DNA from 3 places in the Pseudoalteromonas sp. Isolate3 genome. Region 3 is predicted to be linked to each of the others. Evidence: predicted binding sites of a transcription regulator. Region 3 holds the regulator's gene; each other region holds the start of a gene.

Region 1 (10,085 bases), on a different contig from region 3:
ATCGGTCAGAAGCTACGTATAGGTGGCATGGTTGTGCCAGGCTCCGTTGTTCGAGATGAATCAAGCTTAAAGGTAAGCTTTAAGTTAATAGATAAAGGCCCTATGGTGACCATTAATTATCAAGGGATTTTGCCAGACTTATTTCGTGAAGGCCAAGGGATTGTGGCGCAGGGCGTGTTAGTAAAAGCGAATGAAATTGATGCCTTTGAAGTTCTTGCAAAGCATGATGAAGAGTATATGCCAGCAGAAGTTGCAGAAGCAGTGAAAGGTATTAAACACGAAAAACCGACGTATAACTTAGAGAACGGTAATTAATATGATCCCAGAACTCGGTTATTTTTCTTTAACACTGGCTATGGTGCTCAGTGTTTTACTGTGTATTTTTCCTTTGTGGGGGGCGCATACCGGCAATTTACGTTTAATGCGCGCAGCTCCATCATTAGCAATTGGGCAGTTCGTATTTGTACTTTTATCATTTGCAGCACTTATTTATGCCAGTTTAACCGACGACTTTACCGTATCGTACGTTGCTTATCACTCAAGTAGCACCTTACCTTGGTACTACAAAATCACTTCGACATGGGGTGGTCATGAAGGAGCAATTTTACTTTGGTTAGTGATGCAAGCAGGTTGGACAGCCGTTGTTGCTATGCGCTCGCAATCATTGCCTTGGGTTTTACGTGCCCGAGTGCTTGGTGTGTTAGGCTTTTTAGGTGTCGGCTTTATGCTGTATACCTTGTTAATGTCGAGCCCATTTGAACGTCTATTGCCGTATTTCCCAGTTGAAGGTCGCGATTTAAATCCATTACTGCAAGACCCAGGTATGATTATTCACCCGCCATTGCTTTATATGGGTTACGTAGGTCTATCAGTGTCTTTCTCATTCGCAATCGCTGCGCTACTTACTGGTAAACTCGATAATACTTGGGCCAAGTGGTCTCGTCCTTGGACTATGGCTGCATGGGGGTTTTTAACTTTAGGTATTACCATCGGTAGTTGGTGGGCATACTCAGAACTAGGCTGGGGCGGCTGGTGGTTCTGGGATCCCGTTGAAAACGCTTCTTTAATGCCATGGCTTGTGGCAACAGCGCTATTACACTCACTCTCAACCACAGAAAAACGTGGTGTATTTAAGTCATGGACAGTGTTACTGGCTATTGCGGCATTCTCTCTAAGCTTACTGGGTACTTTTATTGTTCGATCGGGCATTATTGTATCTGTGCATGCCTTTGCGTCAGATCCTAATCGCGGTATGTTCATTTTAGCTTTCTTAGCCATTGTTGTGGGTGGCGGTTTATCGCTGTATGCACTGCGTGTTTCACAGGTGAAAAGTGAGGGCCGTTATAAGTTTGCCTCACGTGAAGTTGCCCTTTGGTTAAACAATATATTTTTAGTTGTGGCAACGCTGATTGTACTTCTAGGTACTTTACTGCCAATGATCCACAAAGAGCTTGGCTTAGGCAGTATTTCGATTGGTGAGCCTTTCTTCAACAAGATGTTTGCTATTCTACTAGTGCCATTTGCCATTTTAATGGGTATGGGTCCACTGTTACGTTGGAAACAAAACAAATGGTCAATGCTGCAGAATAAACTTGTTCTGTCGGCAGCAGTAAGTTTAGTTGCAACGGCGGCATGGTTGTATTCAAGCTACGACGTGATTGCGCCAATTACTTTTATTGCAACAGCATTGGCGGTATGGATTTTTGTTACCACTCTTGTTGATTTAGCTGCAAAAGTGACTATTCATAGCTCTCTAGGCGAAGGCTTTAAACGACTAGGGCTAAGTTACTGGGCGATGGTTTTAGGTCACATTGGTTTAGCATTCGTGATTGCAGGTGTAACGTTAACTTCTGCTTACTCAGTTGAGCGTGATGTATCAATGAAGCCTGGCGAAACCGTGACTTTAAATGAATACCAGTACCGATTTGACGGTGTTAAAACAATTCGTGGCGCAAACTATAGTGGTCATGCAGGTGTCGTCACTGTACTGAAAAACGATAAAAAAGTGACCGTTTTACATGCTGAAAAGCGTCGTTACGACATTGGTATGCAATTTATGACAGAAGCGGCTGTTGATGCCGGTTTTACACGAGACTTATACCTAGCACTGGGTGAGCAATTAAGCCAAGGTGCTTGGTCGTTACGTATTTATCATAAACCTTATGTTCGTTGGATGTGGCTCGGTGGTATCTTGATTTCACTGGCAGGCTTTTTAGTGCTTGGTGATAAACGCTATCGCCAGAAGTCGACTAAGCAGGAGGCTTTAGTATGAATCGTAAACTCATCTCACTAGCGCCTTTATTGGTGTTCGTTTTACTGTGTGTGTTTTTATATCAAGGTTTGTTTGCTAATCCTCGTGAGTTACAAACAGGGCGTATTGGGCAGGCTATGCCTACTTTTAACTTGCCAGATTTGATGGATGAGTCAAAGCGTTGGACTGACGCCGATTTAAAAGGTGAAGTTTACCTACTTAATGTATGGGGTACTTGGTGTCCGACTTGTTTAGCTGAGTTAGGTTACTTGACTGAGCTTAGAGAGCAGGGCGTTAAGATAGTTGGTTTATACTATGAACAAGGCTATGACCCTGATTTCGATGGTCAGTTTGATATTAACGCACTACGTGAAGACGTAACTAGCATGCTTAATCGTGCCGGCGACCCGTATCAATTTAATATCTTAGATTTAAAGCGCACTTTAGCTCTTGATTTAGGGGTTTCTGGTGCGCCAGAAACCTTCTTAGTCGATAAGCAAGGCACTATTTTGCTGCACCATACAGGTGATATTAATCCGCGTGTATGGCGTGCTAAATTCGCACCGTTAATGCAGGAGTTACAGTAATGAGACTCGTGATCTTTTTAGTAAGTTTGTTTATCACGTTTACAGCATTTGCAGAGCAAGACAAGTATCAATTTGATGATAAAGAACAAGCCGTTCGCTTTAGTGAGCTAACCAAAGAGCTGCGCTGTCCAAAATGTCAAAACCAAAATATAGCTGACTCAGACGCGGTTGTAGCCAAAGACTTACGCGATAAGGTGTTAGCGCTGGTAAAAGATGGCAAAAGCAAAGATGAAGTCATTGATTACATGATTGACCGTTATGGTTACTTCGTACACTACGAACCACCAGTCACACCAGCAACCTTGGTATTGTGGGTATTGCCTGTATTGATTGTGGTTCTTGGCTTTGGCTTTATTGTTTTACGCCAACGCAAGGCATCAGTGAAACAAACATGGACAGAGCAAGACGAAGCATTACTTGCAAAATTAATTGAACAAAATCAACGTCAGGAGCAAAGCTAGATGGCATTAATGTGGGCTTCTTTTGTTTTACTCACACTGATTGCATTGCTATTTGTTGTCGTACCGTTTTTTAAACGTGAGCGTATTCAACGTCTTGATCACAATGCAAACTCGGAGTTAATCCGAATTTATCATCAACGTTTAGATGAACTTAAAACTGAACTCGATAACCAACGTATTGATGCACAAATGCACGATGAGTCAGTTATCGAACAAAAACGTCGTTTACTCAATGAGTTGTCGCCTGAAAAAGCGTTGAACAGTAAAGGTAATAACCGTATTTTTGCCCTTACTGGCGCAGGCTTTTTGATTGTTTTAACAGCTATCTTTTATGGTTATACCGGTAGTCAGCAGCAAATTAAAGGCTGGCATGACGCGATGGCTAATCTTAAGTCATACGGTGAGCGTGCCGTTATGCAAGAAGGTGAGCCTTTAACACCGAATGAGCTACAAGCTTTTGCTTTAGCACTGCGTACTAAGCTTGATCAAAGTGGTGACGATGAAGTGGCGTGGATGCTACTAGGCCGTGTTGCTATGTCATTAAATGAATTTGATATGGCAATGCAGTCATTTGATAAAGTGCTTAAAATGAATCCTGATAACAAACAAGTGCTGATCAGCTACTCGCAAGTTTTGCTAATGGAAGGCAGTGATGCGAATATGTCTCGAGCAGCGACTATGTTATCAAGAGTGCTAAAAGCAGAGCCAACTAATATTGATGCAATCTCATTATTAGCATTGATTGCTTATGAGCGTAAAGATTGGCTTCAAGCTAAAACAGCATTTGAAGTATTGCTTGCAAGTATGCAGCAAAGCGACCCGCGTTATAGCATGATTGCAGAGCGTATTGCCGAAATCGATGCCCATTTAAGTAATGATCAGCAAGTCAAAAAGACTGAATTAGCAGAGGCTACAAGCAGTGAAATTAGCATCACAGTTGATTTAGACCCTGCACTTGCCGATTCACAGCCGCAAAACGGTACATTGTTTATTTTTGCTAAAGCGGCAAGTGGCCCGCAAATGCCATTGGCTGTAGTTAAAATGACAGAGTATAGTTTTCCGTTAACAGTGATGTTAAGTGATACTAATGCGATGGTTGAAGGTCTGAATCTATCTAGTGTCGATAAAATTATTTTAACTGCGCGTTTATCAAAAGATGCAACTGTGGTAACTTCAAGCGGCGAGTTGGAAGGCAAGTCGGATGTCTTAGAGCGTGCAAACGTTAAAGAATATTCACTGCTAATTAATGAGTTAATACCGTAAGGATAGCCGATGTTTAGGCACAGTATATTTTTTATCTTTTTTTTAGTACTTGCAGGATGCGCACAGATACCTGAAGAAAAAGTGGATGAGCGAGACCCATTACAGTCGTTTAACCGTCCTATGTATGATTTTAATATGGACGTGCTTGATGCCTATATTCTTCGTCCAGCAGCCGTCGGTTATGTCACAGTGACACCAACCCCTGTTAGACGCAGTATTGTTAATTTTACTGATAACATTACAGCGCCGACAGATATGGTCAATGCTGGTCTGCAGGGTAAACCAGGTAATATGGGTATTAGTTTAGCGCGCTTTCTAGTGAACTCTACGGTAGGTCTACTTGGCTTATTTGATGTAGCCTCATCGCTTGGTTTAGAAATTGTCGATGAAGATTTTGGTCAAACCCTAGGTGTATGGGGGGTCGGTGATGGTGCTTATTTAATGATCCCAGGTATGGGGCCAAGTACAGCACGAAATCTAACTGGTGATGTGGTAGATAACTTCGTTCTACCTGAAATTACCCTAACCACACCACAAACTATTCTGGTATTTGCGCTAAAAGCCGTTGAAGCACGTGCCTCGTTGATGCCGCAAGAGAGCTTATTAAATGAGTCGTTAGACCCTTACATTTTTATGAAGGATATCTACTTCCAGCGTCAATTATATGAGCTACATGATGGTAATCCACCAGTAGAAAAAGAACCCGATGATTTTGATGAAGATTTCCTAGAAAATCTCTAACCTAAAAAATCAAACCAATAAAAATGCCAGCAATTGCTGGCATTTTTATGTTTATATGGGGGAAGTTAATCTCCAAATACACCCATTTGTTCATTAGACCAGCTTAATGCATCGTGGTAAGCATCAGGTACTTCTTCGGGTTTAAGACCGAGTTCTTCTTGAATATCCTTTGCTTTATCCCACTCAGCTTGTTCATAAAATTTTACTAAGCGTAAATAAGTCGCTAGTAATCCTTCACCATGAAGCAAAGCACCTTTGATTTCATTTGTAAGAGGAAGTTTACCCATTACGCTTGGCATATCTTCATCGAGGATAGCGTCCATTAACGACATCATACCGGTTAAAAATGCCATACCCGTATCACGTAACTTGCCATGGCTTATTGCTAATAACTCAGCAAAACGGGCGCGGGTTAGTGATAAACGTATCAGCTCTGCAGGTTTATCTGCCGCAACTTGTGCAGCAAATAAAAGTGATAAGAAACGTTTGATTTCTTCACTGCCTAAAACAATCAGCGCTTGTTTTATCGTGCTAATTTCAGCTCTGCGTTTGAAAGCTGCTGAGTTTGAATAGCGTAACAACTTGTAAGATAAGTTAACGTCTCGTTCAAATACCTCGGTGATTTTTCTGAGATTTAAATCAATACTTGAGGTTTCGTATAAAAGCTCGGCAAGAGCCATCTCAGAAGGTGGTAAAGTTTTACTTTGCACCATTTCAGGCTTTGAAAAGAAAAAGCCTTGAAAATAGCTAAACCCCATGTCCAAAGCAAGTTGGTATTTTTCGTATGTTTCAACTTTCTCGGCGAGTAACTTGATGTGCGGGTGAGGTTTGATTGCCTCAACGACGGATTCAATAGACTCTTTATCACAGGTTAAAAAGTCAATTTTGATAATATCGATATACGGATAAAAATGGCGCCAAACAGGTTGGTGTATGTAATCATCAAGGGCAAGCGTATATCCGCGCTCTTTTAAATCTTGAACCATTGCTAGTAAACGTTTACCCGGTTGAATCGTTTCAAGAATTTCGACAACTACTTGCTCTTTACCCAGTAAAAGTGGGTAGCCTTTTTGGAGTGTCTCTAAAGTGAAATTAATGTAGGCTGGTTTGTTATCCGTTAAATCTTCTAAACCAAAATTGAACTGACTACCTTCAATGAGTCGAGATGTCGCTTCATCACCGTCAATATCAGGAAAAACGTTATCTACGCCATCCCTAAACAAGAGTTCGTAGCCGACAAGTTTCTTTTCCTTATCTAAAATAGGTTGGCGTGCAGCGTAAAAATACATAGTCCTAGCAAGTCCACTTCGGTTAATTCATTTATCCATGAGCAATATAAGTCATCGTGCCTAAAATAGCATTAATTAAATATTCATTTTTGAGGATAAATACTGATTTTCTGTGATCCTAAGACTAGGATAAATTGTAATGAAATTCTATAACTAGCGATTAAATATCACATTTTTGTTATGAAAAGGTTGTAATTGTAAACCTGCCACTGAACGGCTTGATTGGAGTTGTAGGGTAGAAGCATGTTATAGTCATGAGTGATATCGGTTTTTACCCCAATAATGTCTTAAAATTAAGTAACTTGCGAGTCATTATTCGGATTAAAAGCCAACATTAAACAATTATTGGAGGCTAATTTGGAAACAGGAATGATAATTTCGTTAGCATTGTACTTCATCGTAATGTTGGGGATTGGGCTATACGCTTATAAGCAATCCACAGACGATGTATCAGGTTATATGCTAGGTGGTCGTAATTTATCACCAAGTGTTGCTGCGCTTTCAGCAGGTGCATCAGATATGAGTGGTTGGCTGCTAATGGGCTTACCAGGTGCAATGTATCTGTTCGGCTTAAGCAAAGTTTGGATTGCTATAGGTCTAGTACTCGGTGCTTGGGCTAACTATTTCTTGGTAGCGCCTCGTTTACGTGTTTATACTGAGAAAGCGAATGACTCAATCACCATTCCAGATTATTTCGCAAACCGCTTTGATGATAATAAAAATATACTGCGTGTTATTTCTGCGATAGTAATCATTGTTTTCTTCACCTTGTATACTTCATCAGGTGTTGTCGCGGGTGGTAAGTTATTCGAAAACTCATTTAATATGAGCTATGAAATGGGTCTGTATATCACAACTGGCGTTGTAGTGTTATATACCTTGTTTGGTGGCTTCTTAGCAGTAAGCCTTACAGACTTTGTTCAAGGCTGTATCATGTTTATCTCGCTGCTTGCAGTACCAATTGCGACATATACTATGCTTGATCAACCATTCATGGATACACTCGCCAATGCACGCTATGATTTATTGTTAAGCTCACCAAAAGAAACTGAAATTCATGCACTTAATATGATGGACTGGTTTGCTGGTGGTTCGACGATTGCTATTATCTCTGCAATGGCATGGGGTCTTGGTTATTTTGGACAGCCGCATATTATTGTTCGTTTTATGTCTGTGCGTTCAGTTAAAGATATGCCAACTATGCGACGTGTGGGGATGTCGTGGATGACACTTTCAGCAATTGGTGCTGTGTTAACAGGTTTATTTGGTGCTGCTTATATGCTTGAAAACCAAATGCCAATTGATGATAAAGAAACTATTTTCTTGGTACTGTCTGAACTTATCTTCCATCCTCTAATTGCAGGTTTCTTATTGGCTGCTATTTTAGCTGCGATTATGAGTACCATCTCATCGCAATTACTAGTGTGTTCAAGCTCTCTAACAGAAGACTTCTATAAGATTTATTTAAACCGAAGTGCTTCTCAAAAAGAGCTAGTATTAGTCGGTCGTATTAGTGTTATCTTGGTTGCTCTGTTTGCTATTTACCTAGCGTATGACCGCGATAGCTCTATTTTGGATTTAGTAAGTAATGCATGGGCTGGTTTCGGTGCTGCATTTGGTCCATTAGTACTACTTAGCCTTTACTGGAAGCGCATGAACTTACAAGGCGCTATCAGTGGTATGGTTGTCGGTGCTGCAACAGTACTGTTTTGGATTTACGCGCCAATTAAGATCGATGGCCAATCGCTAAGTGCAATTATTTATGAGATTGTCCCTGGCTTTATTTTATCAACGATTGCCATTATTGTTGTGAGCCTAATGACGACTGAGCCGAAAAAAGAAATTACAGATTTATTTGATGAAGTTGAGTCATCACTTTAGTTTTGAGTAAGCACAAAAAAGGGCAACATTTGTTGCCCTTTTTTAATTTTATAACCAATGCTTAGCTTGCAGCTTTTTCTTTTATATCTGCAACGTTATCGTCTGATTTTGCTTTTTTAGGCTTCGCAGGAACCTCTTTTGCACCTTTAAGTACAGCCATAAATTGGTCTTTTTCTTTTGCCATTTCAAGCGCTAGTGATTCAATTTGTTGCTCGCTTAATGGTACATCAACTTTTTCAAGCATTAATTCTAATGACTCAGCAATGTCGAGCATTTTGTCATACGCATCAGCTTCTTTCTTAGTAGTAAACGTCATGCGCTCGACTCCGTTTCTTTCTACAACATATTTAACAACAACAGCCATGATTTCTCCTGCATTTAAGCGTGGCATTTGCAGCGTAAAATCGCCACTTTGATTACTGTTTTTATATACAGTAATGCTTCGGGCCTTACTTTGCAAGTATCTAAAGAAATTTTTTATGGAACAAATTTGACAATAATAGGGGCATTAGCTTTATTTATATTGTTACCCAAAGTTAAACACAAGCGATGGAGTGAGTGTTGGGTAATAGCTAACTACCTGTCCAAGATGGACATCACGGAGGAAATTATGAAATTACTATCAAGTCTTTTACTTGCCACGAGTATTGCGTTACTGCTTACAACACCGGCATTCGCCGTAAAACCAACCGAAGCAACACAAGTTAAAATGCAAAAGCTCAGTATTAACAAAGCTAGCATCGATCAACTTACTCAATTACCGGGTATTGGTGAGTCTAAAGCTAAAGCGATTGTTGAGCATCGCAATAAGCAAGGTCCGTTTAAGTCGGTAGAGCAATTAAAAGAAGTAAAAGGAATAGGCGATAAGGTATTTGCTAAACTTGAGGGGAAAATTACGCTTTAAAAGACTAGGGCGTGTTGACCTATTGTGATTGATTTTGCAGCAGTATGTTTGGTATTTAAGCAAGGCAGAGCCTATGTCGTGTGGTTGTTCAACATAAATAGGCGATAACGCAGCATCCATACCAAACACGCGCTGCCTTTTGGGTTCTTCCTAGGGGCGATTATCTTTTTATTACTTAAATAGATGAAGCTAAAGGGCGTGGGCAGAACGCGGTAGCTTTGCTCGATTTTTACTTAGTCCACTAGGTTACAAATCTCGCGCCGCGATTAAATTGCCCCTAGAGCGAACAAACTTTAATCCACAAAGGTCAACACGCCCTAAACAGGGCGTTATTCGCCCTGTTTAAATTCATTGATAGCTTTGTCTAAATGCGCTAGTGCGAACAAATTTTCGATAGGTGTTGTGATAAGTGGGTAACTTAAGCCTGCTAATAATAACCAAGGTAACAGCATCCAGCCTTCAAAGTAGGCTAAACCTAAAAATAATGGCGCAAGAAAGGCAAGCTTACACACCGATAAAATAACCTTTTTACTTGGGCTTAAATGAGCCAGAGCAAGTGCAATTATTTGCTGGCGCTGCCTTACTTTAAAAGTTTTTAAAGCAGGGATTTGACTAGTAAAAAAATAAATCATTATAACGACTTTTTAGTTACTAAACGGCTAAATAAAACGGCTACAAAGACTATTGAAAACGCAGCGAAAATAATCT
Region 2 (10,085 bases), on a different contig from region 3:
CACAAAAGTTTAATAGGGCTGAACCTATACCTTGTTGATGGGACTCTGGTGCGACCGCTATTCTTACCACTCTCGCTGAGCGTTTACACAAATCTTCTGTATTTCGGCTCAATTGAGTCAGAGTTTGCGCCATTAAATGACCATGTGGTCGACGCTTTCCTTTTATTACTTGCTCTGCGATTTCTGCTGTTAAGCCACCCTCAATAGCAATTAAGCAAACGGCTTTTAACGCATTTTCTTGTTTACAGATAGATAGCTGTAACTCAGGGGCATCAAGCAATTGCCGTAAGTCGTTTACCGTGGTTTGGTAATGAGCCAACGCCAATAGCGCCATAATTTGGCTAAGTAGCTGCTCATTATCAATAAGTTGTTCTTTGCTTATATTTTCAAATTCGTATGCTTCACTACTTTGCGTGTCTAGGTACTTTGCATCGAGTAGTAATAGTTCACGTATGATATTTTCTAGCGGGTCATGGTTGGCAAAACGAATTGGCTCGCCCAAAGTGATTGTCTTTAGTGATTTAAATTGGCCACGTAAATAATGTAAAAAGCGTAACGTATAACCACGCCCATTCCCTTCATAACCAATCATAGTGCTAGCAAATACGATTCGTGGGTAATTTTTCAGGATCTGCAATAACATTGGTACAGGAATAGCGGCAGCTTCATCGACAAATAGCAGATCACAGTCTGGTTTTTCGTTTAACAGTGTATCTGGCGCAACATAGCTGAGGTTAGCTAGTTGTTTACAGTTTTGCTCTTTGCTGATACCAAGCTTAGCGGCTAAATGTTTAAAGCTTGTTTGTACGGCTTTAGCTTGTGTTGCACAAATAAGGATTTTCTTATCTTGAAGATTTGCTGCTGCAAGCCCTAAAGCGGCTGACTTACCACGACCTCGATCTGCACTAATAACTAAAGGTCGATTAGTGCGCCCTGTCGCGGTTTTAATTATTTGCTCTACACATAGCTGTTGTTGCTGATAGTTTATCTCAGCAGTTGCTGGTGATACCGGCTGGTAAGCTGGGAGAGAATGCTGAGTTAAATAATGTGGCTGCAACTTTAGCTTGGCGAAAAAACGCTGATTAAAAAAACTGTGTGTAATCTCTTCGCCATAGGAGGTAATACTCCTTAGTGCAGGGTCTTGCCAATGACTGTCATTGGGCAGTAATAATATCAGTACACCACCTGCTTTTACGGTACCTGCAAGCGCTGCTAGTTTATCGACATATAAGCCGCTAAAACCATCAAAAATTGCGTGCTGAAACTCTTGGCCAAGAATTTGGTGAGCATGTTTTGGAAACTCACTACTCACTAATTGTGAGCTACTGCTGAAAACATAGCTATTTTTAAGCGCTAGTTGGCTAGCAAACTGATAGCACCAAGTTTCGCTTCCTTGCACTATGACAAGCTGGCGATGCTTTGCAATCACCAGCTCGTTACACAGTGCTGTTATATACTCATTATAAGGCTTGAAGTCTTGCATACTGTGTTACAAGCCATTTGCTGCCTAAGTCATCAAAGTTCACTTGAATACGTGACTGTGCGCCGCTACCCTCGTAATTGAGTACGGTCCCTGCACCAAACTTGGCGTGCAATACACGTTGTCCTAAGTTAAAGCCGCTATCTTCAAATGCTGCATGCGTCACTGATGGACTAAAGCGACCTGCCGCAGGTGGCCTTGAGACCTGGGTTTTAATACGAATTTCTTCGATACAGTCTTCAGGCATTTCACGTAAAAAGCGTGATGGACTATGGTATTTTTCTTGTCCGTATAAACGGCGACTTTCCGCGTGGCTAATGTATAGTTTTTCCATTGCGCGAGTCATACCTACATAGCACAAGCGGCGTTCTTCTTCTAAACGGCCAGATTCTTCATTACTTTGCTGTGACGGGAACATGCCTTCTTCAACACCGACCATAAATACCAGCGGGAACTCTAAGCCTTTTGCTGAGTGCAGGGTCATCATTTGAACCGCGTCTTCGTGCTCATCGGCTTGGCCCTCGCCTGATTCTAGTGAGGTATAAGCCAAAAAGCCCTGTAGTGGCGAGCTGAATTCTTCATCTTCCGGTAGTTCATATTGGCCACACGCACTAATAAGCTCTTCTAAGTTTTCTACGCGAGCACGGCCTTTTTCACCTTTTTCAGCTTGATACATAGCCATTAACCCAGAAGTTTGAATGGCGTATTTAGCTTGCTCTTCTAAGGTCAGATCGCTGATTTTATCTTCGATATGTTCAACAAGTTCTAAGAACTTAGTGACTGCACTTGCTGCACGGCCAGATAAGTGCTGCTGCTCTACAATTGCTTTTGCGGCATACCAAAGCGGCAGTGACTCATTCCGCGCGCAATCACGAATGTGGCTTAACGTTTTATCACCAATGCCGCGTGCTGGGGTGTTAATAACACGCTCGAAAGCGGCATCATCTTGGCGGTTACCGACTAAACGTAAATACGAAAGTGCATCTTTGATCTCTTGGCGTTCGAAGAAGCGCATACCACCGTATATGCGGTATTTTAAGCCTTCTTGCAACATTGCTTCCTCGAGTACACGAGATTGCGCGTTGTTACGGTATAAAATGGCGGCGTCTTGTAATGCATTACCTGCATTTAGCCAGCTACGTAGCTTGCTGCTAACAAAGCGTGCTTCGTCTAATTCATTAAAAGCGGCATAAACAGAAATAGGCTCACCATCATTGCCGTCTGTCCAAAGGCTTTTGCCCATGCGTTCAGCATTGTTTTTGATCAGCGCATTTGACGCTTTCAAAATGGTTGCTGTTGAGCGGTAATTTTGTTCAAGGCGAATGGTTTCGGCTTCGAAGTCAGTTAAAAAGCGTTTGATATTCTCAATTTTTGCGCCACGCCAGCCATAAATACTTTGGTCATCATCACCTACGATCATAATACTATTCGTATTACCCGCGAGTAATTTTAACCAAGCATATTGAATAGTATTGGTATCCTGAAACTCGTCTACCAGCATGTGGGCAAAACGCTGTTGATAGTGACGTAAAAGTGTCGGATGATTCTTAAGTACTTCGTAGCAGCGTAGCAGTATTTCTGCAAAGTCGACTAAACCAGCGCGGTCACAAGCCTCTTGATACGCAGCATAGACTTTCAACATCATTTGCTCGTTAATATCGTAGGCTTGAATGTCTTTAGGACGTAGGCCTTCATCTTTTTTCGCACTGATATACCAGCCAAACTGTTTTGCAGGCCACTTTTTGTCATCGATGTTCATCGCTTTAAGCAAGCGTTTGATCATACGTTGTTGATCATCAGAATCTAAGATTTGAAAGCTTTCAGGCAAGTTCGCTTCACGGTGATGGGCGCGCAAAATACGATGAGATAAGCCATGGAAAGTACCAATCCACATACCACCAACCGGTGCTTTTAACGTTTCTTCTACACGGGTGCGCATTTCTTTCGCGGCTTTGTTAGTGAACGTTACCGCAAAGATACTATATGCAGAAGCTTGCTCAACTTGCATAAGCCATGCGATGCGATGAACAAGTACTCGAGTTTTACCAGAACCCGCACCTGCAAGTACTAGCATGTTTTGCAATGGGGCTGCGACTGCATCCCGTTGTTTGTCATTTAAGCCATCGAGTAATTCAGAAACGTCCATCGTTACGCCTTTTCAATCTATAATGAGTGGAGTATAACAGGTGTTTATGCAAGGCTAAATAAAATACTGTTTTTATAAACAGCTATTTTGGCAAGTCATTAAAATTGTAAATAAAAATTGTGAATTTGACCGATTTTTAGCAAAAAGAACTAAAATCAAAAAAACGCTATTTTTTAACGCTTTGATTTGTAAGCCATAATAAGTTGGCATAAAGTATGTTTACTAAAAGTATAATCATTAAAAACTATAGAGGTTAGTATGGCAGAGCAAGGTTCTGGCGGTAATGTAATCGCAGCAATATGTAATATCTTTTTTCCTGGTTTAGGGCAATTGGTACAAGGTCGTTTAATGGCGGCTATTGCATTCTTTTTAGCATGGGTTATTAGTGGTGCACTAATTTATGTGGCAGTTGGTTTTATTTTACTGCCAATCGTATACCTATGGGCGATTATTGATGCTGCACGCTTCAAATCGCGACTCTAGCTATTTAAATAGCACAAACACGAGCGCCACTTAGGCGCTCGTGTTGTTTTAAGGTTGCAAAACTCGCCACGTTTAGCTGCAAACGGTATAATTAGCAGATAATGTATTATGAGTACCCTCCATGGAATATCAATTTATCCGCGACCCTATTAGCGGTTTACGCATTAAAATTTCTTCTGAACATGCCATCATAGGCCGTTGGCTAAACGAAGAAGTTGGTAAAGAAAAAATAGCGATGGTGCAAGCTTTGATCGCTGCGGTTAACAGCTGCCATGAGCCTTTAACCTTACAAGGTCAAGAAATTGATTTGATCTTAAGTAAAGACGAAGCATTATTCGAAGCACATGCATTACATCAAGATAATGAAGACTTAGTTGCCTACCAAGATGATGATTTAATGCTTGAAGAAGAAGGCCTGTGCAGTGGCTGCGGCTTTGAAGACTTTGTTGATTTAATTGAATCTTGGCAAGAATTTACACAAGGCCGATAAGCAGAAGCATGTTCTGCTTATCCCTTGCTAATTTATTGTTCGCTCACTGATTTAACAGCTGCTAGTAATAAATCCTCTGTTAAACGTACTTTGTAATTTGGGTTAGCATATTGAAAATGAACTAACCCATTTGTGTCGATTACAAACACTGCAGGTACTGGTAACGCTACTTTCGCTTCACCATCTAGCGACACAAAGTTAACCCCAAGCTTATTGCGGTAAATCTTTGCTGTTTTGTCATCTAAGTAAAATGCTAAACCTAACGTTTGCGCCAAAGTGAGGCTGTCGTCAGAAAGCAATTGATAGCTAGGAGCTGTAATTTTTGTTTCAGCAAGTTTTTCAGGGCTGTCTGGCGAAACGGCAATTAATTGCGCATCTAAATTAGCTAATTCTTTCTCTATTTTTTGTACGCTGGCCAATTGTTTTGAACAATATGGACACCAGCCACCACGATAAACAATCAGCACTGTGGTTTTTTCTTTAAAGCGCTCACTTAATGAGACGGTTTTGCCGTATTGGTCTTTTAATTCAACATTTGGCACCGCTAATCCTGGTAATAATGGACTGACTTGCTCTGCAGATTCGGCAATATTAGAGGCAGTTGCAGCAACAACTTGGCTTGATAGCACAAACAGTGCGCTAATAAGTAGAGATTTAAACATGGGCTTCCTCGGTTATTTTTATCAACTGCAAAGATGACCTGATTGTTGCGGTATTTATTTCATCTTTACTGTAATATATAGGCAAATAAAAAATGCAAGTTGGGATAAAAAATGTCTGCTAATTTACAAAAACTCGTTGTCATGCTCGAGATGCAAAATGCGATGAATACCAAAGTACATGAGCAATGGTTTAGCCAAGGTTTTGAATGGTATCGTGCAATTTGGGTTGAGTGTGCTGAAATGCTTGATCACTATGGTTGGAAGTGGTGGAAGAAACAAACTCCAGATACTGAACAAGTTATTTTAGAGTTAGTTGATATTTTCCATTTCGGTTTATCTTTACGTATCGATGGTGAAACCAGCTATGAGCAGTTAGCAGCACAACTTGAAGCAGAGTTAAGTGCGCCAGTTCAAGCTGATGACTTTAAACAAACACTCGAATTATTAGCTGCTTCAGCTGTCGCTGAAAAGAGCTTTAATGCTGCTGCATTTGCTGGTTGTATGGCACAAATCGGTATGGATATCGACGATTTATACCGTGGTTACGTAGGTAAAAACACTTTGAATTTTTTCCGCCAAGATCATGGCTACAAAGACGGTAGTTATATCAAAGTGTGGAACGGTCAAGAAGATAATGAGCACCTAGTTGAAGTTGTAAAAAGCCTAGATACAGAGCACGCGGATTTCGCAAAGCTTGTATACCAAGGCTTAGAGCAGCGTTACCCTAAATAAACGTGTTTATGCTCATTTTATAACGGGCATAAACTCTCGAAAATCGATGGTCGATAAAAAGCCATCGAACTGCTTGTGCGGTTGCTGACTATCTGGGTTGGCAACCGCAAGAATATGACCAATACCAAACTCTTTTGCCGCATCGAGTACTGCCGGGCTGTCATCCACAAATAAAGTCCGTTCCTTATCAAACTGCCATTCTTGGTGTACTTGTTGCCATAATGGTTGATGCTCTTTACTCACGCCATATTGGTGAGTTGAGATCACGCCATCTAAGTAGTTATCAATCGCAGTTAGTTCAAACTTTAACATGGCACAATCTGGGTGTGCGTTAGTGAGCATGATCAATTGCTTGCCTGCTTTTCTTAGTTCCGTTAGAAATGGCGGAACATCTTCACGAATTCTGATTAAATGTTGAATGTCACGTTTTAACGCCATAATTGGTAAGTCAAGTTGCTGTTGCCAATAATCTAAGCAGTACCAATTAATTTGTCCGTGAACTTGTTGATAACGGTGCAAAATGTCAGCTTTTGCTTCGTCTAAACTGATTTTATGTTTATGCGCATATTGCTCGGGAATAACAGTAAGCCAAAAGTAATTATCAAAATGCAAATCGAGTAGGGTGCCATCCATATCTAACAACACAGTATCGATTTTTGACCAATTTAACATAGGCAATTCACTTTAAAAGATTTATGATGAGCATAACTGCCATGATAGCAAATTAATGCCAATGACACAGAAAAAGCATCCTACACCACCGCAAATTTTGTCTAATGAAGTTGTCGCTAAAAGCCGATTATTTACTGTTGAATCTCTCGAATTGAAGTTCTCAAATGACGAGCAAAGGCAATACGAAAGAATTCGTGGCGGTGGCAGAGGTGCCGTTATGATTGTACCTGTAACGGCCGATAACGAACTGTTATTAGTGCGAGAGTATTGTGCGGGTACCAATGATTATCAGTTGGGTTTTCCAAAAGGTTTAATTGACCCAGGTGAAACACCTGAGCAAGCTGCCGACCGCGAGCTCAAAGAAGAGGTTGGCTTTGGTGCTAAGCATTTCGCTGAACTTAAAAAAGTCAGTATGGCACCTAGTTACTTTAATGCCACTATGCATATTTTGTATGCCGAAGATCTTTACCCTGAAACCTTGCCTGGTGATGAGCCAGAACCGCTTGTTGTGGTGAAATGGCCAATGAGTGATTGGCAATCATTATTGCAACAAGAAGACTTTACTGAAGCACGAAGTGTCGCAGCTTTGCTATTATTAACAAAGTACTTAGAGTCGGGAGCGGGCAATGAATGATTTTTTAGAACCGTGCATTCGGTTAGCTGAGCAAGCGGGCGATGCCATTATGGCAATTTATCAGCAGGATGATATTGGTGCTGAGCAAAAGTCAGATCATACTCCGGTCACCAAGGCCGATTTAGCATCTAACGATGTATTAATGGCAGGTTTAAAGGCTATAGCACCTGATATTCCAATTATGTCAGAAGAAACACCCATTCCAGCACTTGCAGACAGAAAAGATTGGCATCGTTATTGGTTACTTGATCCAATGGATGGTACGGGTGAGTTTATTCTCGAAAGTGGTGATTTTGCAGTAAATATCGCTTTAGTTGAAAATAATCGTCCAGTTCTTGGCGTTATTCATTGGCCAGCGAAACAAATAACTTATTTTGCAAGTTACCAAAATGGTGCATTTAAACGTGAAAATGGCCAAGATCAGCAAATTTCAGTAGCAACACCCGATAATTTAACCTTAGCTGTAAGCCGCAGACAAAAAATTGAAGCTGTAAGCCAGTATCTAAATACTCAGTTTGCGACTGTGGCATTAGGCTCATGTTCACTAAAAGCTTGTATCATAGCAGAAGGTAAAGCCGATTGTTTTTTACGAATAGGGCCAACAGGTGAGTGGGATACCGGCGCTTCGCAAGTGATTGTTGAAGAAGCCGGAGGATGTATTACGGATGCTGAATTTAACCCACTCACTTATAATCAACGTGAAAGTACCGAGAATCCAGACTTTATCGTCATGGGGCACCCTGATTGGGAATGGCAAAAAATGATTAGTCCTCATCAGCGCGGATTTTAGTGTAGTTTTGTGTGCTTTTTGTTCGGTTGAGGCTCTATTTCAATTATAACGCTTGATTTCTAATTTAATTGCTATATTATAGCGCTCTCTTCGGAACAAGGCATGGTTAACATGTTAACGTTACTTAGAGATTACAGGCGCGGGATGGAGCAGCCTGGTAGCTCGTCGGGCTCATAACCCGAAGGTCGTCGGTTCAAATCCGGCTCCCGCAACCAATTTTCTGAATTGGCTGACTTCTTAAATTAAGTGAGAAGTAAAATAAACTTAATAATTACAGGCGCGGGATGGAGCAGCCTGGTAGCTCGTCGGGCTCATAACCCGAAGGTCGTCGGTTCAAATCCGGCTCCCGCAACCAATTTTCTGAATTGGAAGCCAAGTTGTCATGTAAAGCAACTTTAAATAAATCTACAATTTCAGGCGCGGGATGGAGCAGCCTGGTAGCTCGTCGGGCTCATAACCCGAAGGTCGTCGGTTCAAATCCGGCTCCCGCAACCAACTGAAATTAAAATTTATAGTAATCAGGCACGCGAAAGCGTGTTTTTTTATGCCTGAAATTTAGGAGCCATGAGCCGAAGGTCGTCGGTTCGCTCTCATTAGCCACAGCTCCCGCAACCAACTGAAATTAAAATTTATAGTAATCAGGCACGCGAAAGCGTGTTTTTTTATGCCTGAAATTTAGGCGCCATGAGCCGAAGGTCGTCGGTTCGCTCTCATTAGCCACAGCTCCCGCAAGCAACTGAAATTAAAATGTATAGTAATCAGGCACGCGAAAGCGTGTTTTTTATGCTTGAAAAAGTTTTAAGCCCTAAGCCCTAAGCTTTAAGCAGATCGAATGGGTGGGTTTTAGACAGAGAACACTTGACTCAAGTTTGTTATTAGTTAGTTTTTTACCGCTTACCGCTTACCGCTTACCGCTTACCGCTTACCGCTTACCGCTTACCGCTTACCGCTTACCGCTTACCGCTTACCGCTTACCGCTTACCGCTTACCGTTTAATTTCCGATGAACTTATTCGTTCATTTGTCACTCTTATAAACAAAAACGGAGCGCTTGGGTGTTAAAAAGGAATTATAAAGCATGGATCATTTCAATTACGCTGCATGTTTTGTTATTGCTGCTGTTTATTCAACATGGCAAATTTGTGAAACGGCCTTCAGTTGCCGAGCCACCAAAAGTAATCAACGCTTATGTGAGTGTTGATTTAACTGCGTTACCGAGTGTTAAGAAAACCCAAGAAAAACCTTCACCAGAACAGCCACAAATAATGCCAGATGAGGCTAAGGCTGTGCCGCAAAAAGAAGGTATACCGAAGAATGGCTCTGAACAGGTAAAAGATGCTAAAGCACTTGAAAGCTTGGTTAGTGAGCAGAGACAAGTGAGCACTGAAAACTCAAAAAAAGCTGCGATACCCTTTAAAAAGCTCAACCCTTATGCGCCAATTCCACAGCTTAATTTTGAAAATAGCGCTACTAGTGCCTCTGCATTTGGACAGGTTGAAGCCGCACATAATAATTCGTCTGTAGGCAGGGTTACAGTGCCTGCGCAATTAACCGTCTCTGATAAAGCAACCGTCGTTTGGCAAAGTGGCGATGGCAGCAAGCGTACCGAGATGCTTAATGGTCAGTGCTATGACATTGACCTTAATTCGGTGTTTGGTAAATCTGGAGTGCCAAGCGGATCCCCAAGACCCTGTGAAGATAAAGAAGCAAAACTATTTAAACAAATTATGAATAAATGGGGTAAAAAATAATAACAAAACACTTTACCTCAACTTAACTTGAGCTTTTAAAGTGATTTTTTTTGTTATGGATATCCCTATGAGCTCACTAGAAAACTATTTATTAAGCCTACAGATCAATTGCTATCACACGTCAGTGATACAGGTTTATCAAGTGCAAAAGCACATTTGGCAGTCATTACAAAATAATTCTAGTTATGCGCAGAATGTAATCGAAGAGTTTCAATTAAATGGGCAACCTATGGGTTACCAGCAGAA
Region 3 (10,085 bases):
GCGGCATACCGGCAAGGCCAACAAAGTGCATAGGGAAGAACAGCACGTTGACACTGATTAGCGATAGCCAGAAATGCCATTTCGCCAGCGTTTCGTTGTACATGTTGCCAGTCCATTTCGGTAACCAATAATAGGCTCCCGCCATAATTGAGAACACGGCTCCTGTCACGAGCACATAATGGAAGTGTGCCACCACAAAATAGGTATCGTGATACTGGAAATCTGCCGGTGTAATGGCAAGCATCAAGCCAGAGAAACCACCTAAGGTGAATAACACAATAAAGGCGATGGCAAACATCATCGGAATTTCAAAGCTAATTGAACCGCGCCACATGGTGGCTACCCAGTTAAACACTTTAACGCCCGTTGGCACCGAAATGAGCATTGTGGCGTACATGAAAAACAACTCGCCGGCTACAGGCATGCCTGTGGTAAACATATGATGTGCCCAAACGATGAAGCTCAGCAGCGCAATGGATGAGGTTGCATACACCATAGAAGCATAGCCAAATAACTTTTTGCGTGAGAAGGTCGGCACAATAGTCGAAATAATCCCAAAGGCTGGCAAAATCATGATGTACACTTCGGGGTGACCGAAGAACCAGAAAATGTGCTGGAACATCACAGGATCACCACCACCTGCCGCATCAAAAAAGCTTGTTGCAAAGTATTTATCTGTCAGCACCATAGTGACAGCCCCAGCTAAAACAGGCATAACAGCGATCAATAAGAATGCTGTGATTAACCAAGTCCAAACAAATAGCGGAAGCTTCATCCAAGTCATACCCGGCGCTCTTAGATTGACGATAGTCACGATAACGTTAATCGCCCCCATAATTGAGCTAATACCCATGATATGTATGGCAAATACAAACAGTGCAGTGTTATCGTTACTATAAGTGGTGGAGAGTGGTGCGTAGAATGTCCAGCCAAACGCAGGACCACCACCTGGCATCAGTAACGAAGCCAACAGGATTAAAAATGCGAAAGGTAATATCCAAAAGCTCCAGTTGTTCATGCGTGGCAGTGCCATATCAGGTGCACCAATCATCATAGGCACCATCCAGTTAGCAAGCCCAGTAAATGCGGGCATAACGGCGCCAAACACCATGATCAAACCATGTACCGTGGTCATTTGGTTAAAAAAGTGCGGATCAACTAACTGTAATCCTGGCTGAAATAGTTCAGCGCGGATCACCATAGCCATCGCTCCACCAATCAAGAACATGGTAAGAGAAAAAATCAGGTATAAACTCCCGATGTCTTTATGATTGGTGGTGTAAAGCCAACGCTTAAAACCTTTAGCAGGATGATGATGGTCGTGATGCGCATGCCCAGTTGCTTGCTCATTAATAACGTTACTCATTATTTCGCCTCCGCTGCTGCATCAATCGCGGCTTGAATTTGACTCGGTTGGATCACATCGCCGGTATCATTACCCCATGCATTTCGCTTATAGGTAATAACCGCAGCAAGTTGCTTAATTGAAAGCTGCTTATCAAACGCTTGCATCGCCGTACCAGGGCGGCCATGTAACACGATATCTATGTGATCTTTTACATCACCTAATACAATGGGACTGCCTTTAAGTGCAGGAAACACGCCTGGTAAGCCCATACCAGTAGGCTGGTGACATGCAGCACAACTTGCCATATACACTTGCTCACCTAAGACCATAAGCTCTTCTTTAGGTAATGTTTGATCAAGCAAAGCAGCATCAGCGGCTGCTGCATTAGCCTTTTCTTCCTTAGCATCTGCAAGCCAATTAGCAAATTCATCTTCAGGTAAGGCTTTCACCACAACAGGCATAAAACCATGATCTTTACCGCATAGTTCTGCACATTGACCACGGTAAACACCTGGTTCGTTAATACGTGTCCACGCTTCATTGATAAATCCCGGGTTTGCGTCCTTTTTAACTGCAAAATCAGGAACCCACCACGAATGAATAACATCGTCTGAGGTCATTAAAAAGCGGACTTTTTTATTGATAGGAAGCACTAGCGGTTTATCTACCTCAAGCAAATAATGCTCCGTTTTTTCTGCCTGATTGTCTATTTGATCTTTTTGTGTAGATAGGATTGAGTAATAGGCTATATCTTCACCCATATATTCGTAATGCCACTTCCATTGCGAGCCTGTCACTTTAATTGTGATATCAGCTTTAGAGGCATCTTCCATAGCAATGAGAGTTTTTGTGGCAGGCACAGCCATGGCTATTAAGATGACAAATGGAATGGCAGTCCAAAGTATTTCAACTTTTGTACTTTCATGAAATTGGGCAGGCTTGGCCCCTTTAGATTTACGGTGGTGTATTAAAGCCCAAAACATCACCGCAAATACGATGATGCCGATTACACAACAGATAATAAATATCGTCATGTGTAACTCATAAACATTATTACTTATATCAGTCACCCCTTTTCGCATATTGTATTGACTATTTGCCAATACAATTTCTGGGAGTGCAACCAATATAAGCCACAAGGCGTAACGCAGTTTACCCATGTGACGGCTCCTTTAGATGCTATTGCAAGACGCAAAGCGAAAAGGCGATACAGCAAGGTGCCCATTCGTTTTTTTTATTGTTCAGAGCGACTACGTATCATTTTAACTCACTTATGATACTGGCCCCCTGTCTAACACCTCGCACATTTTTGTGTCTTTTTATTAATCAGGTGTTAATACATTGCTTTAACCAATTAGTTAAAAAATGACCAATAAGCAAGTTTTAGTGATAATAAATGTTTATTTTGGTGCAGAAATAACAACTATAATCAGCGCGTTATTTAATGTTGTGGTTTACGAAGAATATACAAAAAGAGAGGAAAACTGTGCCATATAAGGCTTTAAATAAAGAGTAAGGATTCACAAATCCTAATTAAGTGGCAAAAACACAATGGCGCACCAAATTGAGTCAATTTAGCGCACCAAATAAGGGACAACTACATCCAGTCAGCGTTACGAATGACTCCTACAGCTAACCCTTCAATATTGAAAGATTCATGCTCAAGGTCAACCTCAATAGGTGAGAACTCTTCGTTTTCAGCGTGTAAAAGTACTTTCCGACCTGCTTTTTCTAGCCGCTTAACAGTTACATCTTCATCAACTCGAGCTACAACAACTTGTCCATTTTCAGCAACTTGCGTTCTATGTACTGCAAGCAAGTCACCGTCCATAATACCAATATCTTTCATACTCATGCCATTTACACGTAGTAAAAAGTCAGCGGCTGGTTTAAATAACGTAGGGTCAACTTGGCAATGACTTTCGACATGCTCTTGAGCCAAAATTGGCTCACCAGCTGCAACACGGCCAATCAAAGGTAAACCTAACTGCTCAGGTTCATCTTCTTCAATCAACTGAATACCACGACTCGCTCCAGGCTTCATTTTGATCATGCCTTTTTTTGCCAGTGCTTTTAGATGTTCTTCAGCGGCGTTGGCACTTTTAAAACCCAATGTTTGAGCTATTTCAGCGCGTGTTGGCGGCATGCCTGTATCTTTAATAAAGACTTTAATTAGTTCTAAGATTTGCGATTGGCGTTTAGTTAATGGGCGCATACAACTGGTTTTCCATACAGTACATTTAACTGTGAGTATATACAGTTATTTGAAAATCGCAAATTTAAATTAACTCCATCATATTGCTACAAAACTAACATTGAACCGCAATGAAAGATGCCATAAGGTATTAGCTTTAATTCGCATGTTAAGGAAACACAATGAGTATTTGGCACCATCCAATCACGCTGGAGCAATGTAAAGACTTGGAACAAGGAGTAACCGGGCAAGGCACTTTAATGAAAACGATGGGTATTGAGGTGACTGAAATTGGCGATGATTATTTAGTGGCCACCATGCCTGCAATTCCTGAACACCATAACCCTATGGGCATGGTTCATGGCGGAGCAAACGTTGTGTTAGCAGAAACAGTGGCAAGCTATGCAGCCAACTTTGTGATTGATTTCAATAAATTCTATGCTGTTGGTCAAGAGATTAATGCCAACCACATAAAAGCGTCTCGAAAAGGGACATTAACGGCAACGGCCAAACCACTTCATTTAGGTAAGCGCACCTCTGTTTGGGATATCAAAATTACCAATGCTGCTGGGGAGCTGTGCTGCGTATCAAGAATGACCGCAGCAGTCGTAGAGCGCTAAATCCAGTTTACTTTTCGACTGGATAAATAGTAATTTCAATCCCTGCGCCAATTGCTGAGATACGTAACAAGGTATCTGCATGCAGGGGTTGGTTAAAGCACTTTGGCGAGTTACCCGATTCAAAACCTAAATCAAATGTACGTTTTGAACAAGATAACCACTGCTTTAATGCATTGCGCGAGCAAGATTCAATTAATTCGCAAAGCTGGTTAATCGCTTTGTCTGGAGAGCTGATATCTGCAGTTGCTTCAATGCGTGCAAGTTGACGGTATTCATCTTGGTCATAATGTAAAACCATAGCGTTTTTCTTCAAATCAGCAACAAGCGCACTAATATCGTGCTTTGATTCAAGCTCCAGATCTACATTTAAAAATTGAATTTCCGACATACTCTCGTTTTTATCCTCTATTGATATCGACTGAAACTTTAACTCAGTTTTGTATATATACCAAATCTAGAATACAGTTAATGCGACATTTTGCCGCATTGGCAATACAGCTAAACAACCTAAAATAGCGCCCATACAACAATAATAACGGGGTGGTAATGAATAAACGCATGTTCAAATATGCTCGTAAAGGGCATAAATGGCTAGGCTATTTACTTGCTTTGCAGATCTTTTTTTGGCTATTAGGTGGGCTTGTAATGAGTTCATTGCCGCTTGAAAAAGTGCATGGAAAACATCTAGCAAATCGCAGTCTAAGTAACCCTTTCTTAGTGTCAGACTACTCTGCTTCTATCGATAAAATAACGGCACAATTTGAACAAATTGAAAGTATCAAGTACAGCCACTTTTTAGAGTCGCCAATCATAGAAGTCACGGCACCGAGCGGCTCCTTTAATTTTGATGGCAGAACAGGTGATAAAATGCCTGCGCCGAATAAAGCACAAATAATTGAAAACGCGAGAACTCACTTACTTATTAACGCAAATATCACGCAAGCACAGCTGTTAACCAAAGGACCAAGAGAAGTGGCTCACAAGGCCAATGTTTGGCAAGTGAGTTTTGATGATTGGCTGACAACAACCTTATATTTAGATAGCCAAACCGGTAAAGTCATTACAGTGCGCAGCTCCCTATGGCGCATTTTCGACTTTTTCTGGATGCTACACATCATGGATTATGATGAGCGCGAAAACTTTAATAACCCACTTCTAATTAGCTTTTCGGCCACCAGCGTACTGTTTTGTATTACGGGGATTATTTTATTGCTACAGAACATTCGTTTAAAACGTAAAAAGCCTGCTAAACGTGCTGGTCAATCAAAATAGGGTTGCCATCTGGGTCGGTGATAATAAAACTCGCGTCACCGGCTTTTTGTATTTCTAACCCTTGTTGCTGAAAATGCGCGGCTAATTGCTCAAAAGTGGCAAACTCTACCAGTGCCTCAGCATTTTGATCCCAGCCTGGATTAAAGGTCAGCATGGTTTTATCAAACATGCCTTGAAACAAACCTATTAAATGTTCGCCGTTTTTCATAATTAACCAATGCTGCTCGATTTCGCCGGCAAATTCTTTAAAGCCTAGTTTTTCATAAAACTGCTTTGAAGCATGAATATCTTTCACATTTAAACTCACAGAAAAGGCACCTAATAACATAGTTGTAATTCCTCTAATAAACGGCCTAACAACTATAGCTGAGTTGAAAAACTTTTCCTTTTTAGAATAGTAGCTCTAAAATGGCTGCTCCTGTAGTTCACTGATGTGATGGATATGCGTTTATTTCTATATTTAACCCTTTGTTTAATTTTTACTTCCCCTGTATCCGCTAAACAATTTTCGAGCTTTTACAGTGCAAAAAAGCACTTAATTAAGAATCTACCAAGCAATAGTAAAAGCTTATATTGTGGCTGCGATATAAAGCGCCAAGGTAAAAAGCTTGTACCAGACCCTGAAGCTTGTGGTTATATTCCAAGAAACGCCATTACCCGCTCAGGAAACGAAAACGCTCGAGCAAAAAGAATAGAATGGGAGCATATAGTACCTGCGTGGGAGTTTGGTCATCAATTACAATGCTGGCAGGATGGCGGACGTAAAAACTGCATTAAGGTCAGTGAAAAGTTTCGTCAAATGGAAGCCGACATAAATAACCTCGCTCCAGCTATTGGCGAGATCAATGCAGACCGTTCTAATTTTCGCTACGGAATAGTCGCAACATCTAGTGCCAGTTATGGAGCTTGCCCAGTAAAAATCGATTTTAAGCAACGTGTATTTGAGCCACCGATTTATGCAAGAAAGCAAATAGCCGATACCTACTTTTATATGCAAAAAACCTATGGCTTAAAAATATCTAACAAACAACGTAAGCTATTTGAGTCATGGCAGAAGCTCAAAGTAGCTGAAATTAGTAACCGTAAGTCTTTATAACTAAAAGCACATTCATTTACATTTGAGGCGCTACAATTTATTGCTTTCAGATACAGTAATTGCTAATTTTTAAGAAATACTATCGGAAAGGAAGCAAATATGTTTAACAATAATAAACTCGCCTTAGCAATATTTTTAGCAGTCTCAGGCGCGTCTCTATCTGGCTGCGGTGGCGGCGGTGGCTCTTCGAGCAATAACAACACAACAAACCCGCCACCAACAAGTTCAGAACCCACTTGGACCGCTGGTGTTTTTGAGCCATCAAGTGAATTTAAAGATCAATGCGCCGTTCCACGAACAGGCAATGATCCTTATAACAATAATCAGCCTTACCCAGATAATGCTGGCTCTGAGTTTACCGAGAAGATGTGGTTACGTTCATGGAGTGACGAAACCTACCTTTGGTACGACGAAATAGAAGACAATAATCCTGATAATTTCAGCTCTGTCGCCGCTTATTTTGACCAGTTAAAAACATTCGAAACGACGGACTCGGGTTCTTTTAAAGATAACTTTCATTTTAGCAGACCTACTGAAGAGTATTTTAAAGAAGCTCAATCTGGGGTTGTTTCTGGTTATGGAATTAATTGGGTATTTATCAGTAATGTTCCGCCACGAGAGCTACGTGTTGCCTATTTAGAGGATGACTCACCTGCTGCAAATGCAGGGTTACAACGCGGTGATACTATTTTAATGGTTGACGACGTTAGTATTGACACTAATACCCAACAAGGCGTAGATATTTTAAATGAAGCGCTATTTAGACCTACGGCTGGTGACGCCCATAACTTTGTTGTACGCAGTAATGATGGTACTGAAAAGTCGTTTACTCTAGTAGCCGGTAATATTGCTCAAACGCCCGTTCAGAATGTTGATACCTTAACAACTGAGAACGGTACAAAAGTTGGGTATATGCAATTTAATAGCTTTATCAGCATTGCTCAACCTGAACTGATAAGTGCTGTGAATAAGTTCAAAGCTGATAATATTGATGAGTTGGTTATCGATTTTAGATATAACGGCGGCGGTTTATTAGCGCTTTCATCGCAGCTTGCATATATGGTTGCGGGTCCTGCTAATACCGATGATTTCTATTACTATCAAACGATTCAAAACGACAAACAGCCGCAAGAGGCTCCTTACCCATTTATTGACCGTGAAATAGATTACTCTACATTTCAAACAACCAATAGCCGACTTCCTGATCTCAACTTATCTAAAGTATATGTACTAAGTACAGCCGGAACTTGTTCTGCGTCAGAAGCGTTTATAAATGGTTTAAAAGGTATAGATGCAGAAGTCATACTTATTGGTGATACGACCTGCGGCAAGCCTTATGGCTTTACACCCACTCATAATTGCGCCACCACTTACTACACTATCCAATTCTCTGGAGCTAATGATAAAGGCTTTGGGGAATATGCTGACGGTTTTAAACCAACTCCTTCACCTCAGTTTGATGCGGACATAAAAGGCTGCGAGGTTACAGATGACTTTGATCACAAACTAGGTGATAGCGAAGAGAGCTTATTAGCAACCGCGCTTTATCACATTGAAAATAATACCTGCCCAATTGTGGTGGAGTCCTCAAGTGCTAAGCAACCAAGCTTTACATCACAAGCAATTCAAGAAACAGGGCTACCACTTACAATTAAGCAGCCGCTTTACAAAAATAATATGGATTTAACCCGTCCGCTACCAGCGAAGGAAGGTAATAATGAATAAAACACTGTTATTAACCTGCACTTTACTGGCAAGCTTAGCGGGCTGTAAAAGTACCCAAGCGGAGCAACCGCAAGATGCTACGCTTGTTCGCGTAAATCCAGGTGTGATTACGGAGTTACAGCAGGCTATTCAATCCGCCAAAGGTGGTGCTATCGTCACACTAGCCGACAATGTATTTACTAAAAGTTCAGAGCTATTGATTGATCACGGCACCAACAAAGGGCCGGATGGCCTCCCTATTATGGGCGCTCATGCAATTCCTTCTGAGAAATTTGTTTTACAAAAATCAGGTGAGCAATGCCTACTTTACTACCCTAAAAAAGAGCTACGTATTCCACTACCTAATGTAGAGTGCGAAGTAAACTAACAAAAGGCGCAGCAAAAGCTGCGCCTTTTTTCATTATAGCGTTTGGTGAGGTCCAAACACCTCATAATGAATTCGTTCACTTGCAACCCCTAAACTTAGCAGCTGCTCTTTTATCATTGCCATAAATGCGATTGGACCACATAGGTAAAAGTCTGCCTCGCTAATTGGTAAGTTATCAGCAATGTGATTTACATCCATTAAGCCCGCAAAGTCCCCTCCCTTGCCATCCTTAAACCAAGAAACACAATTAAATAACGCATGTGCTTGCTGTTGCTTTAGTAAATACTCATCAAAGGCAAACTGCGTTTGACTATCACAAGCATGCAAGTAATGGATTGGCTTGCTATGTTGATTGTTCAATAATGTTTCAAGCATCGCCATCAATGGAGTTTGACCAACACCCGCCGAAATTAGCACAATAGGGGAATCAATTTCACGAAGCACAAAATCACCTGCGGGTGGATAAATTTCTACTTCATCACCCTCACATAAACTGTGTAAATAATTAGACACTAAACCTTCTTTTTTCACGCTAATGCGATAATTGCGGCCATTACTTTGCTGCGATAAAGAGTATTGCCTAACTTGAGTTAAATCACTCTTCGCTGGCTTTACTTTAATCCCTAAATATTGACCCGGTAAATACGCTACAACAGGCTTTGCATCAGTAGGCGTTAATGTAAAACTACAAATTTGCGCAGATTCCATACGTTTTTCTGTAATGGTGAAAGTGCGGGTACCAAACCAGCCGCCCGTTGCCTTTTTGTTTTTTTGATATAACGCCATCTCCTCGTTGATACATACATCAGCCAATAGGGAATAGGCTTCACGCCAAGCATACTCGACCTCAGGCGTAAATTGCTCAGGCAGTAACTCTTTTAAAGTTGCAATCAAATGCCCACCAACAATAGGGTAATGTTCTGGCAAAATATGGTAACTGGTGTGTTTATGGTTAATACGCGCAAGCGTACCTTTCAATACTGCCAAATTATCAATATTTGCAGCATAGGCAGCCAAGGCATTAAACAACGCAAATTGTTGAGTACCTGATTGCTGGTGAGTCATATTAAAAATATTTTTAAGCTCTGGATTGTAGCTAAACATACGATCATAAAAATACTCAGTAACTTGAGGTCCTGCTTCTGCAAGCAACGGCAAAGTACTTTTAACAATCTGGATCGTTTTTTTAGATAACATAGTTTTTCCTATTAGAGAGTTTAACCGCGGCGACCATCAACACGACGATTCACTAAGATGGGCGCACAATGAAATAAAAATAAGCTAAAGCCAACAACCCACAACAAAGCACTTAACTGCCATGTAAGATGGTGACCTAAAAAAGGAGGAAGTACCGAGCGTACAATGGCAGCGAAAGCAATTAATACGAATGCCATACTAATAAACGTAGGGACTTGCAGTGCCCGGCCAGTATGGCCATGAGATACACGCACCATCATGGCAAT

What was found. The regulator LexA, encoded in region 3, represses DNA repair genes until DNA is damaged. The targets are predictions, from matches to a motif close to TACTGTATNNNNATACAGTA.
Region 1: L1D46_RS04965 (YebG family protein) is a predicted target of LexA. The motif match lies at 8,891-8,910, and genes of this name have one in related genera.
Region 2: uvrD (DNA helicase II) is a predicted target of LexA. The motif match lies at 3,691-3,710, and genes of this name have one in related genera.

What each region holds. Positions count from the first base shown of each region.
Region 1 is NZ_JAKEVN010000014.1:2,040-12,124, reverse strand. It holds gene ccmE (cytochrome c maturation protein CcmE) at 1-315, shown strand, start outside; gene L1D46_RS05000 (heme lyase CcmF/NrfE family subunit) at 317-2,272, shown strand; gene L1D46_RS04995 (DsbE family thiol:disulfide interchange protein) at 2,269-2,838, shown strand; gene L1D46_RS04990 (cytochrome c-type biogenesis protein) at 2,838-3,299, shown strand; gene ccmI (c-type cytochrome biogenesis protein CcmI) at 3,300-4,562, shown strand; gene L1D46_RS04980 (VacJ family lipoprotein) at 4,572-5,303, shown strand; gene L1D46_RS04975 (HDOD domain-containing protein) at 5,369-6,592, opposite strand; gene putP (sodium/proline symporter PutP) at 6,962-8,473, shown strand; gene L1D46_RS04965 (YebG family protein) at 8,535-8,837, opposite strand; gene L1D46_RS04960 (helix-hairpin-helix domain-containing protein) at 9,084-9,377, shown strand; gene L1D46_RS04955 (DUF6170 family protein) at 9,707-10,009, opposite strand; gene dsbB (disulfide bond formation protein DsbB) at 10,009-10,085, opposite strand, start outside.
Region 2 is NZ_JAKEVN010000107.1:1,909-11,993, reverse strand. It holds gene L1D46_RS16760 (GNAT family N-acetyltransferase) at 1-1,483, opposite strand, end outside; gene uvrD (DNA helicase II) at 1,461-3,626, opposite strand; gene L1D46_RS16750 (hypothetical protein) at 3,885-4,109, shown strand; gene L1D46_RS16745 (YacL family protein) at 4,231-4,599, shown strand; gene L1D46_RS16740 (peroxiredoxin-like family protein) at 4,632-5,261, opposite strand; gene L1D46_RS16735 (dUTP diphosphatase) at 5,373-5,993, shown strand; gene yrfG (GMP/IMP nucleotidase) at 6,006-6,665, opposite strand; gene nudE (ADP compounds hydrolase NudE) at 6,727-7,299, shown strand; gene cysQ (3'(2'),5'-bisphosphate nucleotidase CysQ) at 7,292-8,089, shown strand; tRNA gene L1D46_RS16715 (tRNA-Met) at 8,228-8,304, shown strand; tRNA gene L1D46_RS16710 (tRNA-Met) at 8,368-8,444, shown strand; tRNA gene L1D46_RS16705 (tRNA-Met) at 8,508-8,584, shown strand; gene L1D46_RS16700 (hypothetical protein) at 8,926-9,150, shown strand; gene L1D46_RS16695 (hypothetical protein) at 9,231-9,839, shown strand; gene L1D46_RS16690 (hypothetical protein) at 9,907-10,085, shown strand, end outside.
Region 3 is NZ_JAKEVN010000045.1:3,145-13,229, forward strand. It holds gene ctaD (cytochrome c oxidase subunit I) at 1-1,366, opposite strand, end outside; gene coxB (cytochrome c oxidase subunit II) at 1,366-2,508, opposite strand; gene lexA (transcriptional repressor LexA) at 2,946-3,563, opposite strand; gene L1D46_RS10720 (PaaI family thioesterase) at 3,725-4,162, shown strand; gene L1D46_RS10725 (hypothetical protein) at 4,170-4,550, opposite strand; gene L1D46_RS10730 (hypothetical protein) at 4,709-5,434, shown strand; gene L1D46_RS10735 (VOC family protein) at 5,409-5,762, opposite strand; gene L1D46_RS10740 (endonuclease) at 5,871-6,530, shown strand; gene L1D46_RS10745 (S41 family peptidase) at 6,630-8,255, shown strand; gene L1D46_RS10750 (hypothetical protein) at 8,248-8,622, shown strand; gene hmpA (NO-inducible flavohemoprotein) at 8,656-9,819, opposite strand; gene L1D46_RS10760 (NnrS family protein) at 9,840-10,085, opposite strand, start outside.